DNA from 2 places in the Cyanobium sp. NS01 genome. Region 1 is predicted to be linked to the other one. Evidence: riboswitches for the same ligand, from Rfam matches in the RefSeq annotation. Region 1 holds a riboswitch; the other holds the start of a gene.
The links. Region 1 has a riboswitch for cobalamin ahead of CyaNS01_RS11270 (fatty acid desaturase). Riboswitches for the same ligand answer to the same signal wherever they lie in the genome.
Positions count from the first base shown of each region.

Region 2: another riboswitch for cobalamin. It lies ahead of CyaNS01_RS06820 (energy-coupling factor ABC transporter permease); the one in region 1 lies ahead of CyaNS01_RS11270 (fatty acid desaturase).

Region 1 is NZ_CP047940.1:2,158,565-2,165,903, reverse strand. Features, by position in the region: gene CyaNS01_RS11305 (hypothetical protein) at 1-741, opposite strand, end outside; gene CyaNS01_RS11300 (hypothetical protein) at 804-1,013, opposite strand; gene CyaNS01_RS11295 (PhoX family phosphatase) at 1,104-3,263, shown strand; gene CyaNS01_RS11290 (CopD family protein) at 3,267-3,716, shown strand; gene CyaNS01_RS11285 (hypothetical protein) at 3,774-4,046, shown strand; partial or broken gene CyaNS01_RS11280 (pyridoxamine 5'-phosphate oxidase) at 4,075-4,182, shown strand; cobalamin riboswitch at 4,271-4,413, shown strand; gene CyaNS01_RS11275 (HupE/UreJ family protein) at 4,439-5,047, shown strand; cobalamin riboswitch at 5,080-5,255, shown strand; gene CyaNS01_RS11270 (fatty acid desaturase) at 5,473-6,498, shown strand; gene CyaNS01_RS11265 (hypothetical protein) at 6,500-6,988, shown strand; gene CyaNS01_RS11260 (arsenic resistance protein) at 7,053-7,339, shown strand, end outside.
Region 2 is NZ_CP047940.1:1,308,038-1,315,376, reverse strand. Features, by position in the region: gene pstS (phosphate ABC transporter substrate-binding protein PstS) at 1-382, opposite strand, end outside; gene CyaNS01_RS06835 (energy-coupling factor ABC transporter ATP-binding protein) at 441-1,238, opposite strand; gene cbiQ (cobalt ECF transporter T component CbiQ) at 1,235-2,041, opposite strand; gene CyaNS01_RS06825 (energy-coupling factor ABC transporter substrate-binding protein) at 2,025-2,336, opposite strand; gene CyaNS01_RS06820 (energy-coupling factor ABC transporter permease) at 2,341-3,006, opposite strand; cobalamin riboswitch at 3,121-3,270, opposite strand; gene CyaNS01_RS06815 (hypothetical protein) at 3,376-3,627, shown strand; gene CyaNS01_RS06810 (Y-family DNA polymerase) at 3,672-4,958, opposite strand; gene CyaNS01_RS06805 (LexA family transcriptional regulator) at 4,966-5,439, opposite strand; gene CyaNS01_RS06800 (succinate dehydrogenase) at 5,483-6,124, shown strand; gene CyaNS01_RS06795 (fumarate reductase/succinate dehydrogenase flavoprotein subunit) at 6,121-7,339, shown strand, end outside.

The DNA.
Region 1 (7,339 bases):
GGATGGCAATGGCGAAGGCGAGGCCTGCGAATCGCTGCGCTGAGGGCCATGGGCCCGCACCGTGGCGATCTGGCGGTAATGGGGGCTGGCGGCGCTGTCCACCGCGAAGGCGGTCCAGGAGGCGGCAGCCGCAGGCTCATCGCTCAGCACCGGCCATTCGAGGCGGACCCCCGCGTAGGTGATCCCAACGCAGGTGAGGTCGGGGTCGTCGGCCATCAGGGACCAGAGCAAGTGCAGGGAGCTGCGGCGGTAGTCCGCTGGCGAGGGGCAGCAGCTGGGATCGGCGATGAAGCCGGGCGCCAGGGTGATGGCCTCAGCCCGCTCCCAGCAGAGGTAGGTGCCGTCGTCGGTGGGATAGAACCAGCAGGCTTCGTTCTCTGCCTGGTGCAGCGGGAAACGGTCCAGGGCGACGGCCTTTGTGCGGTCGTCTTCCAGCGCGTAGACCGCCAGCCACAACTGGGGCGGATCGAAGCGCGGGATCACCGCATCGCAATAGAGCTGGGTCGCGGCAGCCTGGGGCAGGCCATCGGGGATGCTGCCGTTGAAGGGAAGCGCCTCAAGGCCTGAGCCAGGATCGGCAAGGTCGGGGGGGGGGGCAGCCTCCGGCAGGGCATAGAGCCGGAAGGCCGCCGCTTGGCGGATGCCGTGGCGCTGGGCCAGGCTCAGCTGCTCCCAGTCGGTGTCGCCATCAGGAGGCAGGCCCGACTCAGGAGCCAGCACGAAAGCCAGTGACGCGGACATGAGCTGAGCTCCGGTTTCTGGGTGTACAGCCCCCCCTGGGGATCCAGCATGGCGGCGAACCCTCAGGCCAGCCGCGGCAACCGGCAGCCGAGCTGGATCACGCCCTGATCCAGAAGCCTGCCGAGGCGCAGGGCCGCAGCCTCCTCCACCCGGGAAAACTCCGTCTGGCGCCTGGCCAGCCAGCTCAGCTCTTCAGGAGTGATCACCCCGGTGGCCATCGACTCGAGAAACAGTTCGCCCATGGTCATGGCGATGTTACGAAGTGTGTTCATCCTGGCATTCTTCTGGGGGAGCCGTGAAGTGGGGGCGTTGCGAAGCGGCTGTCGCCTGGACGACCAAGGTCTGGCCCGAGACTGGCCGTCATGAACCGTCGCTCCCTGCTGGTGCTGCTCGGCCTGGCGACAGCCGGATCGGCCCAGGCCGGGCGGGCCAGGACAGGACGCGCCTCGCCAAGCCCGATCCGCGGCAGTGGCCGCAGCGGCGGGCTGCCCTTTCAGCCGGTGCCCACGCCGCTGCCCCTGCCCCTCGATGGCCTCAGCGCCGCGGAGCAGCGCCGCCACTACGGCCAGGTGCGCCTGGAGGATCGCCTCGTGGTGCCGGCTGGCTACCGGGCCGATCTGCTGGCGGTGTGGGGGGATCCGCTGGGGGATGGGAGCTTCGGATACAACAACGACCACCTCGCCTACCTGGCCCTGGCGCCGGGGCAGGCCCTGCTCACCGTCAATTTCGAGTACATCAGCCCCCTTCCCTGGGCGGAGGGGCTGGGTGAAGCCCGCGGCCTCAGCCTGCCCCTGGAGCAGCTCCAGGCGGCCCTGGCCGATCGCAACTCCCGGGTGGATGCCACCGCCCTGGCCAGTGGCGATCCCTTGCTGGCCATGGTGAAGGAGGTGGCCGGCGCTGCCCTTGAGGATCTCGGCATCGGCGTGGCGGGCCTGGAGCAGGGGCCCGAAGGCCGCTGGCGCCGCCAGCCAGGGCGCTTCGACCGCCGCATCAGCGGCCTCAGTGGCCTGCAGGATCCCGCCCAGGCCCTGCGCGCCAGTGGCCCGGCGGCGGCGGTGTTCCGCGCCGAGCGCCGCCTCGGCTACGACGACGGCCTCGGCGAGCGGATCATCGGCACCTTCGCCAACTGCGCCGGCGGCACCACCCCCTGGGGCACCGTGCTCAGCGCCGAGGAGAACATCCAAAAGGAGGTGTGCGAGGCGGTGTACGCCGATGGCTCCTCCCTGGATCCGTCTGAGCTCCCTTTCCACTGGGACGGCCGCAGGCTCCGCGGCCTGGGCAACCCCTTCGCCTTGGCGGGCAACAAGTACGGCTGGATCGTGGAGGTGGATCCACGCCGGCCCCAGCGGCCTGCGGTGAAGCACACGGCTCTGGGGCGCTGCCGCCACGAGGCCGTGGCCGTGAAGGCCCAGGCGGGCCAGCCCCTGGTGCTGTACTCCGGTTGCGACCGCCACGGCGGCCACCTCTACCGCTTCGTGAGCGCTGGCCGGGTCCGAGACCCCCTGGATCCGGCCAATTCCGCCCTGTTCAGCGCCGGGCGCCTGGAGGTGGCCCAGTTCGGTGCCGGCGGCCAGGGGCGCTGGATTCCGCTGCTGCCCTCCACCGCCCTGGCGCCCCAGCTCCCCAGCCACTACCAGCGCTGGGGCCTGAGCCAGGCCACGCGGCTGCCCGATCCCGACCGCCGCCAGCCCGGCGCCGTGGACCTCAGCAGCGATGCCGAGGTGAAGCGCTACCGCGAGCAGTTCAGCACCCTGGCCTCCCTCTACCCCGGCACAGGGGACGCCCAGCTCGGCGCGATCCTGATCGATGCCCATCTGGCCGCTAACGCCGTGGGGGCCACCGCCGCCGCCCGCCCGGAAGACACCGTGTTCGATCCGGCCACGGGCGATCTGCTGATCGCCTTCACGGCGGGGGGAGCCGATCGGGAGGGTCGGGCCGACCCCGCCATCTTCTCCGGCCCGGCCGGGGAGCCCACCTGGCCCCATGGCTGGGTGATGCGACTCAGCGAGAGCACGGCCAGCGCCGGCGGCTTCCGCTGGCAGATGGTGGCGGTGGGCGGCCTGCCCTGGGAGGGAGGCATGGGCTTCGCCAACCCCGACAACCTGGAGGTGGATGGGGCCGGCAACGTCTGGGTGGTGACCGACCGCTCCTCCGGGGCCAGCCCCGCCGAGGCGTTCGGCAACAACAGTTGCTGGGTGCTGCCGAGGCGCGGGCCGGCCCGGGGCGAGGCCCTCTGCTTCGCCACCGGGCCCATGGAGTGCGAGCTCACCGGGCCGTGCTTCGACAGTGCCGAGCACACCCTGTTCCTGGCCGTGCAGCACCCCGGTGAAGTGCACGGCAGCCGCAGGGCCCAGGAGGTCAGCCGCCACACCACCGCCCTGGTGGCTCGCGACGGGGCGGGTTTCGAGCAGGAGCGCTGGGTGCCAACCGGCTCGAACTGGCCCTCGGGCGTGCCCGGCAGGGTGCCGCGGCCTGGGATCGTGGCCATCAGCCGCCAAACCGGCGGGCCGCTGTTGCCCTGAGCGATGTCTCTGTTCTCCTGGCTGGTGATCGTGCATGCCCTGGCCGCCACGGTGTGGACCGGCGGCCACCTGGTGCTGGATCTGGGGGTGTTGCCCCGGGCCCTGCGCCAGGCCAGCGCCGCGCCGATCCGGGCCTACGAGGAGGTGTTTGAGCCCCTGGGGCTCACCGCCCTGGCGATCCAGGTGATCACCGGCCTGGCCATGGCCTGGATCTACCTGCCGGGCCTGCAGGGGCTGTTCAACCCGGCGAACCCGATCGCCGTGCTGGTCGGCACCAAGCTGCTGCTGCTCGCCGCCACCGTGGCCCTGGCCCTGGACGCCCGGCTGCGCCTCATCCCTAACCTCAGCGACGCCAGGCTGGGCCCCCTGGCCTGGCACATCCGCGCCATCACAGCCCTGGCGATCGCCTTCGTGGTGGTGGGCGCCGGCATCCGGCTGGGGGGCTTCAGCTGAACAGGGGCAACGCCCGGCAGGGCCCACCCGCCAGCATGGTGGTAACGCCCTGAGCCCATGCTGCTTCCCTGTCCCTTCGGCCCCCTCACCACCGCGGCCATCACCGCCAAGGCCGCCGGCCTGCAGGCCACGGTGCTGCTCCTGCTCACCCTGCTGATCAAGGCCCGCATCCAGATCAAGGCCGCCTCGGCCCTGGGGCTGTTTCTGCTGGCCCTGCAGACGCTGGGGTTCTTGGCCGTGGCAGGAGGTCTTGGCGCGCTGGCTGTAGGCGGAGCAGCTGTGGGTGGTGCGGGGCTGGCGTTCCAGCGGCGCTCCGGCCAAGCGGCGTGAGGGCGTGGCTCTTTGAGGTCGTGAGCGTTTGACCGAGCTCCCCCCCTGGCGCCCCCTGCTGCGGGCCGCCCGTGAGCGAGAAGGACGCTCCCCGGCGGCCCGCTGGCTGCAACTGGCCACCGCCGCCGCCGCTGGCGGCTGGAGCAGGGCTGGCGCGAGGAAGACCTGAATCCCTGAGATCAGGTCTGTGGGATCAGGTCTGCGGCCGAATCGCCGCAGCAGGAGCACAATGGGAGCGGAGTGGTTTTCGAGCCTCTGGCCCGGAAGGCAACGAGGAAAGTCCGGTGCAACTCCGGCACTGTCCCGCAGCTGTGATGGAGAGACCTGCTCCTGAGTCAGAACGCTCGCCGCTTTGAGTTCTTTCCTGCCCGGCGCGGAAACCGGGAGAAACCATGCAACACCTCCGCTCCAGCCGCTCCCTCGGCCTTCTGGTGGCCCTGGCCACCGCCACGACCCTGCTGCTCGGCCAGCCGGCCCAGGCCCACAACGTGGCCTCAGGCGGCCTGGTGGGAGGCTTCCTGCATCCACTGGCGGGCACCGACCACCTGCTGCTGCTGATCGCCGTTGGCGCCGCGGCCTCCTACCTCTCGGCCGAGCTGCTGCTCTGGGGGCTGGCTGGCGCCCTGGCTGGAGGCGTGTTCGGCGCCATGGGCGGCGGGCTGCCTGGTGCCGAGCTGCTGGCGACCCTGGCCATCCCCGCCGTGGCCCTGCTGGTGCTGCGCAGCCAGAAGTCGCCGCGGGCTCCGGCCCTGGAGCTCTGCGGTGCCCTGATCGCTGCAGCCGTGGCCGTGCACGCCATGCTCCATGGTCAGGAGGCTCCGGCCGGTGCCGCCTCAGCGCTGTGGTGGGCGGGTTCCTTCTCCGCCTCGGTGCTGGTGAGCGGCAGCAGCTATCTCGTGCTGCGGCAGCTGCCCAGCCGCTGGACCGCCGCCGTGGCCCTGCTGCTCGCCGTCGCTGGCGCGGCCCTGATCCTCGGCCCGATCGCCTTCGCTGCCCGCTGAACACCGCAGAGGCGTCAGTTGGCTGACATCTGCACCAGACTGGCCGTGACGGTTCCAGTGGTTCACACCCTGGACGCAAGGAGGAAAGTCCGGTGGGGAGAGGGTTCTTGGACCCTCTGCGAGTCCGGCGCTGTCCCGCAGCTGTGATGGGGTTCGCTCCTGGGAGCACCCCTCAGTCAGAACGCTCGCCGTTGTGATCACCCCTCACCCCCGGCGCGGACCGGGTTCCACGATGAGCCAAGCCTTTCTATCCAGCCCCGGAAGCCACCCGCCTTCAGCCTGCCAGGGCCTGCCCGAGCGCTGAGACGCGCCGCAGACGTTCACGTCCCCAACAAGCACTCCAGGGCCTGACCGGGCCGGCGCCAGGCTCTGGTGTCCGCGCCGGCTGATCCGCTCGTGCCGTGATGCCCCCCTCGCCCTCCTGCATGACCACCGATCTCCGGCCAGCCGACTTCGTGCTGGCCCCCTATGCCCGCAGCAGCAACTGGCGCGGCGCCTATCAGATCCTCAGCGCCGTGGGCCCCTACCTGGCCTGCTTGGCCCTGGCCATCCATCTCGCCCAGCGGGCGCCCTGGGCCGTGCCCCTGCTGGTGATTCCCCTGGTGCTGTTCTCGCTGCGCTGCTTCTCCCTGATGCACGACTGCGGCCACCATTCCCTGTTCCGCAGCCGCTGGCTCAACCGGGTGGGGGGCTTCATCCTGGGGCTGGTGAATGCCATTCCCCAGCTGGCCTGGTCCAACGACCACGCCTTTCACCACCGCACCAATGGCGACTGGGAGCGCTATCGCGGCGTCACCGACCTGATCACCACCGACGACTACGCCCAGCTGAGTGCCAGGCAGCAGGCCACCTACGCCTTGCTGCGCCATCCGCTGATGGCCCTCCCCGGTGGCTTCTACTACCTCGCCATCCAGCCCAGGCTGGCGCTTCTCAAGGAGATCTCCCGGGCGGTCCGGGCCCAGGCCGTGCCGCGCTCGGCCGAGTTCTGGGATCTGCTGCTGAACAACGTGGTGCTGATCGCCCTGGTGGTGGCGGCCGGCCAGCGCTGGGGATTCGGCCTGGTGCTGGGGCTCTACGGCGTGACCCTCACCTTCTCGGCAGCCCTGTTCCTGTGGATCTTTTTCGTTCAGCACATCTTTGAGGGCAGCTACGCCCACAACACCGAGGGCTGGAGCCACATGCAGGGAGCTCTGGAAGGCACCAGCTATCTGCAGATGCCGGCCTGGCTGCGCTGGTTCACGGCTGACATCGGCTACCACAACATCCACCACCTCTCGGAGCGCATTCCCAACTACAACCTGCGCGCCGCCCACCAGGCCAATGCTCGTCTGCTGGCGGCTGTGCCCTGTCTGCGACTCGGCGACATGCTCAGTTGCGCCCAGTTCAAGCTCTGGGATCGGGAGACTGAGCGCCTGGTGCCCTGTCCGGAGCCGGTCGATGCCGTGGCCTGACTTGCCGGTTTGGCCGGGGCAGCCTGGGCCAGGGCAGCCTTGGCGGGGGCCGAGGTCCTGGCATGGACAGGAATCCGCCTGTTCGGGGGCCTGGGAACCGCGCTTTCTGGAGCAGAACAGCCTGCTGATCGGCCATGCCGCCTGGGATGGTTATCGGCTCAGCGGCCGGGGTCTGCTGATCTGCCACCTGGCCGCTCCGCTCGAACCTGAGCACGACTGGCGCCTCGACGGCGTGCGGTTCAGCCGGCGCTATGTGGCGCGAAGCGAGGTGACCGCCCAGCTGCGCCACCAGGGGCTGGGACCGGCAGCGATCCGTCCGAGCCTGGGGGCCCTCGACAGCTACGACCCGGCCAGGGAGCTGGTGGTGCTGCTGAGTGGCCATGGCCCCGAGCTGATCGCCCTGCTCAGGAAGCTGCCTACGGCGCCACCGACCTGCTTTGAACTGGTGGAACGGCGCTGGAGCGAATTCGCCTGCGCCGCAGTGCCGTGACCCAATAACACCTGATTATGCGCATAAACGCGTAGAGTGATGACTCCGATGCGCTGCAGCCGCCATGGCCACCGCCCCCTGGCCCTTCGCCCTGCTGATGGCCCTGCAGCGGCGCCTGGTGTGGGCCATCCCAGCCGCCATGCTGCTCGGCCTGGCCTGGGGGGTGACCCTGCCCTCGGCCTGGCTGGTGAGCCTGGTGATGCCCCTCACCTTCCTGATGGTGTATCCGATGCTGATCGACCTGCGGCTGCCGCTGCTGCTGGGTGGCAGGGACCTCAGGCTGCAGCTCACGGCCCAGGCGATCAACTTTCTGGTGATCCCGTTCGTGGCCCTGGCGATCGGCCGGCTGTT
Region 2 (7,339 bases), 850 kb from region 1:
GCTGCTTCTGGGTGAGATTCAGCTTGGCGCAGTCGGCTTTGTTGAACGCCACAGCGATGGTGCCGCCCACGGCGGGGAACTGCACCACACCTCGCTTCACCTTGGCCGATTCTGCAGACCTGATCGGCTCATCGGTGGCGCCGAAATCCACACTGCCGGCCACGAACTGACGCACCCCGGCACCTGAGCCCACCGACTGATAGTTGACGCGAACCCTGTTGGCCACACCGGCGAAGGCTCTCTGGTAGAAGGGCGCCGGGAAACTGGCGCCGGCACCGCTGATCGTGGCCTGGGCCAGGGAGGGATGGATCACGGCGGTGACTGCCGTCAGACCGGCAGCCGTGGCGCCGATGGCGATGCAGGCTTTCTTGGCGAACGTCATGGGTTGGGAGTGGACGGGGAAGTCACTCCCTTGTTAGCCGCATGAAATGGTCAGATCCCTATCGCCTGATTAACGAATGGTCAAGGCTTGGTGGCACGCCCAGATTCAGGGCTTCGAGCTGATCGCGGCGGGCGAAGATATCGGCGGGTGTGCCCTCCAGCACCAGCCGCCCGCCCTCGATCACGAACAGCCAGTCGGCCCAGCTGTTCAGGAACTCCATGTCATGGCTGGCCACCAGGATGGTGGTGCCGCTGGCATGAATCCGCTGCAACTGCTGCAGCAACGCCCGGCCATGGCCCGGGCTCAGATAGGCGGTGGGCTCATCGAGCAGCAGCAGCTCGGGCTCGAGCACCATCACATCGGCCAGGGAGAGGCTTTTTTTCTGGCCCATGCTGAGCATGTGGGTGGGGCGCTCCAGCAAGGCCTCCAGCCCGAAGGTCTCCGCCGCCTGTTGCATCCGGCGGCGGATTTCAGCCTCATCCAGGCCCAGATTCACCAGACCGAAGGAGAGGTCCTCCTCCACCGTGGTGGCCACCAGCTGATGTTCCGGGTTCTGAAACACCAGCCCCACCTGCTGGCGCAGGCGGCGCAGGGATCCGCGCGCGTAGCGGATTGGTGCCTCTCGCCAGCGGAGTTGGCCCTGCTGAGGGCGCAGCAGGCCATTGGCCAGCAGGAACAGGGTGGTTTTGCCGCAGCCGTTGTCGCCGATCAGGCCGCAGCGCCACCCCTCGGGCACGTCCAGGCTGAGGCCGCTGATGCACGCTTCGAGGGCGCAGGGGTAGCGGAAGCCCACCGCCTCGAAGCGCAGCAGGGTTGTTGCCGGCTTGCCGCCATCGGGGGGCTGCGCTGGAGTCATCGCCCCAGCCCCAAGGACAGGGCACCGAGCAGGGCACAGCCGGCGATGGCCTCTCGCTGATGGCGCGGCGAGCCCCGGTGTCGCTCTGCAGCCAGCACCCGCAGCTCGCCGTCAAACCCCCGGGCCGCCAGGCCCATGGCGAGGCCCCGGTAGCTCGCCAGGGAGCGATGCAATAACTGGGCCACCAGCACCCCCAGACTCTTCAGTCGCTGCCTCCAGCCGCGCCTCCCGGCCCTGGCCTGCTGCGCCACCCACAGCTCGCTGGCGATGCCCATCAGGGTGAAGATGAAGCCATAGGTGAGCACCAGCAGCTCCAGCAGCAGGGGCGGCAGTCGCAGGCGCCGCAGCACAGCGATCAGCTCACTGAAGGGCGTGGTGAGCAGCACGAACATCAGACAGCTGCTGGCGGCCAGCGAGCGGCTGATCAGCAGCGCGGCCTGCCCCACCCCCTGCTGGCTCACGTAAACCATCCAGCCGCCGGCCAGGGGCCGGGCCAGCTGCTGCCACACGTCCCCGCGAGCGGTGGCGGTGAAGGCGTCGAGCGGCACCGCCTGCAGCAGCAGGGCCGGCAGGCTGGCGATGGCGAACCCCAGCGGCAGCAGCAGCAGCGGCAGGTAGAGCCGCGCCGGGATCGCGGCGTACACCACGATCCAGAGCGCCAGCCAGAGGCTGATCAGGCCCTGGACCAGCGGAGGTGCCACCAGCCCCAGCAGCAGCAGCACCGCCGCAAAGGCCAGCTTCTGCCCCGGGGGCAACCAGCGCAGCCGGTTGCCGTAGGCCAGGGCGTCAATCCGGTGACTCATCGCCCCTGTTCAGAGCGCGTCCTTTGTAGAGCCCGATCACGTAGCCGATCACACCGGCGCCAAGGGCCGCCTGGCTGGCGAACAGCAGGCTTTCCACCTCGCCGCTGGGCAACGCCACCACCGCGTTGAACCAGGGCCTGTAGCTGGGCTGGATCTCGCTGATGGCGTCCATGCCCTGGCCGTCGGCGCCGGAGAATTCGCCGCGCACGACCAGCACGGGCAGGGCGCTCAGGGCCACCACGGCGAGCACCAGCAGCCAGTTGCCCTGGGGGCGTTGCTTTCCAGAATCGGTCATGGGGTCAGCTCTCCTGGTGGAGCAGGCGGAGGGTCTTGAGCTCGGGCTGGCCATAGGACTGCAACCAGTTCCACACCAGCACGGTGAGCAGGCCTTCGGTGATGGCCAGGGGAATCTGGGTGATCGCGAAGATGCTGCCGAATTTCAGGAATGAGGCCATCACCCCACCGCTGGCGGCGGGGAAGGCGATCGCCAGCTGGCCAGCGGTGACCACGTAGGTGGCCAGATTGGCGAGGGCGGCGGCGGCGAACACCGCCAGGCGCCTGTGGCCGCTGCTGCTGAAGAGCTGAAAGGCGCCCCATGCCACGAAGGGCCCCACGATCGCCATCGAGAAGATGTTGGCGCCCAGGGTGGTGAGCCCACCGTGGGCCAGCAGCAGCGCCTGGAACAGCAGCACGATGCTGCCGATCACGGTCATCACCGTGGGGCCGAACAGCATCGCGCCCAGGCCGGTGCCGGTGGGGTGGGAGCAGCTGCCGGTGACGGAGGGAATCTTCAGGGCCGAGAGCACGAAGGTGAAGGCGCCGGCCAGGGCCAGCAGCAGCTTCAGCTCCGGGTGGCTGCGGCTGATGCGCGTCAGCGACCGCAGGCCCACCGCCAGGAAGGGCAGCGAGATCAGCCACCAGGCCACGGCCCACTGCAGCGGCAGGAAGCCCTCGGCGATGTGCATCGCCTGCGCCGGGGCAGGCGTTAACAGAACAAGGCAGAAACTGAGCGCAGCCATCAACGACAGGCTGGCCAGCTTTGCTGGCGTGGTCTTCACTCTGTACCTCGCAGGTAAGACAGTTGAGTTGTGAAGAACGGCAGGTGTTCTGACTGATCAGGGTCCTGGGACCCTGAAACACAGTTGCGGGACAGCGGCCGATTTCAACGGCACTTTCCCTGTTGCCTCCGGCGGCTGAACCCCGCCGGAACCGTTCTGAATCCGAGCATACCCATGGCGGCTCAGCTCTTTCTCGCCCCGCTTCAGGTTTCGTGTCCGATTTCAGGGAGGCCGGCGTGCTCAGTAACCTGGGTGCTCCGTGTTCCCCCCGCGTCCATGGACTTTTTCGAAGTGCTCTGGCACGGCGAGGGCATCGGTGATGGCGGCGATCTGGAGGAGGCCCTGATGGCCTATGCCCTGGTGAAGCCCGACGACGGCGACTGGGCCGCCGCCTGCAGCGCCCCCGGCGCCGCTCCCTGCATCCGTCGCTACGCCTCCTTTGACGCCTTCCTCGACAACGCCGATGAGCTGGAGACGATTCCGGTCACGGCGGCGATGATCGAGGCCTGCCTGGCGCAGCTGCCCTGAGTTCCGCCCCACGACGAGCCCGGCCGCAGCGCTGATCCCGCCTGTCACTGCGCCAGCACCCGTGGGATCGCCTCCAGCCGCGTGGTGGCGGCCCGGGAGAGCCTGTCGCGCCGCATCGCCCAGGGCGGTTGCAGTCCGCAGGCGGCCCACTGCACGGTGCCGCGCCCGTAGCGGCGGTTGAGCCGGTCCACGGCGGCCATCAGGGCAGCGCGGCGCTGCTGCTGCTCCGGCGGCATCGGTTGCAGCAGGTGGTGTTGCAGCAGCTCCTCGCCCTGCAGCTGCAGCAGCAGCACGCCGGCCTTCTGCAGCGGGTGCTGGGGACGGAACAGGGCCTCGGCCAGGGGCAGGGCCGCCGCCAGCAGCACGGCGGTGTCCTGGCTGGGCAGCGCCAGGGTGAGGGTGGCGCTGTTGCTGTAGAAGCTGGTGCCGTTGAACGGGTTGCTGCGCACGAACACGCTCAGGGCCCCGGCCCGCTGCCGTTGGCGGCGCAGCTTCTCGGCCGCCCGCACCGTGTAGGTGGCCACCGCCTGGCGCAGCTCCGCGGCCGTGCGCACCGGCTGGCTGAAGCTGCGGCTCACGCAGGTTTCCTGCTTCGGCGCTGGCACCAGGGTGAGCGGCAGGCAGCGGTGGCCCCGCAGTTCCTGCTGCAGCCGCAGGCCCACCACGCCGCACTTCTGGCGCAGCTCACCGCTCGGCATGTCGCGCAGGGCGAGGGCATGGGCGACGCCCCGCAGCCGGCACCAGCGGGCCAGGCGTCGGCCGATGCCCCACACGTCTTCGATCGCCACCTGCTGCAGCCAGGCGGAGGGGTCGCTGCAGGCTCCCAGGTCGAACACATGGCCATGGGCCGGTTGCCCCTTGGCGAGGCGGTTGGCCAGCTTGGCCAGCACCTTGGTGGGGGCGAGGCCCACCGCCACCGGCAGCCCCAGCTCCCGCTGCACCGCCCGCCGCAGCTCCAGCCCCCAGGCGGTGAGATCGCTGCCCGGCGGCCGGGGCAGCAGGCCGAAGGCCTCGTCGATCGAGTAGATCTCCAGCTCCTCCACCCAGCGCTCCAGGGTGGCCATCAGCCGCTGGCTCATGTCGGCGTAGAGGGCGTAGTTGGAGCTGCGCACCACCACGCCGAGGCGCTCCAGCTGGCGCTGCACCTGGAAGTAGGGCTGGCCCATGGCGACGCCGAGCCGCCTGGCCTCGGCACTGCGCGACACGATGCAGCCGTCGTTGTTGGAGAGCACCACCAGCGGCCGGCCCAGCAGGGCGGGCTCCAGCACCGCCTCGCAGGAGGCATAGAAGTTGTTGCCATCGATCAGGGCGATGGCCGTGCTGGTCGGCATGGCCCCCTCAGCAGCGGCGGATCACATGGGTGGCCACCCCCCAGATGCGGGCGTCGGGATGCGGGTGCAGCGGCAGGGACGGGTAGGCGGGATGGGCCGCCTCCAGCCACTGCCGGGTTCCGCGGCCGGCCAGGCGTTTCACGGTGAAGCCGCCATCGAGCAGGGCCACTACCACCAGGCCCGCCCGCGGTTCGAGCTGCCGGTCCACCACCAGCAGGTCGCCGTGCCGGATGCCGGCATCGCGCATCGAGTCGCCGGCCACCCGCAGCAGCAGGGTGGCGCCGGGGTGGGGCACCAGCAGCCGCTGCAGGTTGAGGCCTGGCTGGGCGGTGGCCTGGCTTCTGGCCTGGGCGCTGGCGTGTGAGCTGGCCTGGCTGTTGGGGCGGCGCCTGGAGATGTCGGCCACGCCGCGGGGATCGTCAATCCACAGACTAGTACAGATGTACTGAGTGGATGCGGTGTCAGGGGCGCTGTTCTCCATACCATGGGCTCAACACCGCAGCCGATCAACGGTGGCCACGGGGATGGGCGCAACCACGCTGAGGCTGGGCACGGCGGGGGCGGGGCTGCTGCTGGTGCTGTTCCTGCTGGTGCATCTGGCCGGCGTGCTGCCGGCGGTGCTGGCCCCCGAGCGCTTTGAGGCCTATGCGGCCGGTCTGCATCGCGCCGCCTGGCTGCCCCTGGTGGAGCTGGCCCTGCTGGCTGCGGCACTGCTGCATCTGGGCCTGGGGCTGGCCAAGGTGATCGCCAACCGTCGCGCCGGCAACAGCGCCAGCCTCAGCAGCCGTCGCGGCCAGCCGCTGGCGGCTCTGGCGGCCCGCAGCCAGGCGATCGGCGGCGTGGGGCTGCTGCTCTTTCTGGCGGTGCATCTGGGCCAGCTGCGCTGGCCGCGCCCGCCGCAGGGGGCCGAACGGGCCGCCCTCGAGGCAGTGCTGCGCCAGCCGGCCATGCTGGCCCTCTACCTCGCCGCCGCCGCCGCCGTGGGACTGCATCTGCTGCATGGCTCGGAGGCCGCCCACCGCAGCCTGGGCCTGCTCGATGCCGGCAACGGCCCCCGCATCCGCCTGGCGGGGCGCCTGCTGGCCCTGGTGGTGGCCATCGGCTTCGCGGCGGTATCCGTGGCGCTGGCCCTCGGCCTGGGGCTGCCTCTGCAGCCGGGGCCATGAGCGGACTGCCCGATGCCCAGCTGCCCGGTGGTCCGCTGCCGCAGGCCTGGCAGCACTGCAAGGAGGGGCTGCCCCTGGTGAGCCCGCAGCGCAAGCGGCAGCTGCGGCTGCTGGTGGTGGGCAGCGGCCTGGCCGGCGCCTCGGCGGCGGCCACCCTGGCCGAACAGGGCTACCAGGTGCGGCTGCTCAGCTTCCATGACAGCCCGCGCCGGGCCCATTCAGTGGCGGCCCAGGGGGGCATCAATGCCGCCCGTCCCCGGGCCGCCGATGGCGACAGCATCAGCCGCCTGTTCGCCGACACCGTGCGCGGCGGCGACTTCCGCGCCCGCGAGGCGGGCTGCTGGCGGCTGGCGGAGATCAGCAGCGGCATCATTGATCAGTGCGTGGCCCAGGGCGTGCCCTTCGCCCGGGAGTACGGCGGCAGCCTGGCCACCCGCAACTTCGGCGGGGCCCTGGTGAGCCGCACCTTCTACGCCCGCGGCCAGACGGGCCAGCAGCTGCTCTACGGCGCCTACCAGGCCCTCATGCGCCAGGTGGCCGCCGGCCGGGTGGAGCTGCTCTGCCGCCGCGATGTGCTGGAGATCATCACCGTGGAGGGGGTGGCCCGCGGCGTGGTGGCCCGCCATCTGATCAGCGGTGAGCTGGAGGTGCACACCGCCCAGGCCGTGCTGCTGGCCAGCGGCGGCTACAGCAACGTGTATTTCCTCTCCACCAACGCGCTCAAGTCCAACGCCAGCGCCATCTGGCGGGCGCATCGCCAGGGCGCCCTGCTCGCCAACCCCTGCTTCACCCAGATCCACCCCACCTGCATCCCCAGCGGCGACGCCTACCAGAGCAAGCTCACCCTGATGAGCGAGAGCCTGCGCAATGACGGCCGCGTGTGGCTGCCGCTCCAGCCGGCCGATCCGCGCCCGCCGGCCGAGATTCCCGAGCAGGAGCGCGACTACTTCCTGGAGCGTCTCTATCCCGCCTACGGCAACATGGTGCCCCGCGATCTGGCCTCCCGGCGGGCCCGGGAGCTGTGCCAGGCCGGCCATGGCGTGGGGCCCGGCGGCCGCTCGGTGTACCTCGATCTGCGCGATGCGATCAGCAGCCAGGGCGCCAGCACGATCGAGAGCCGCTACGGCAATCTGCTGCAGATGTATGAGCGGATCACTGGCGAGGATCCCTACACCACGCCGCTGCGCATCTACCCGGCGCCCCACTACACGATGG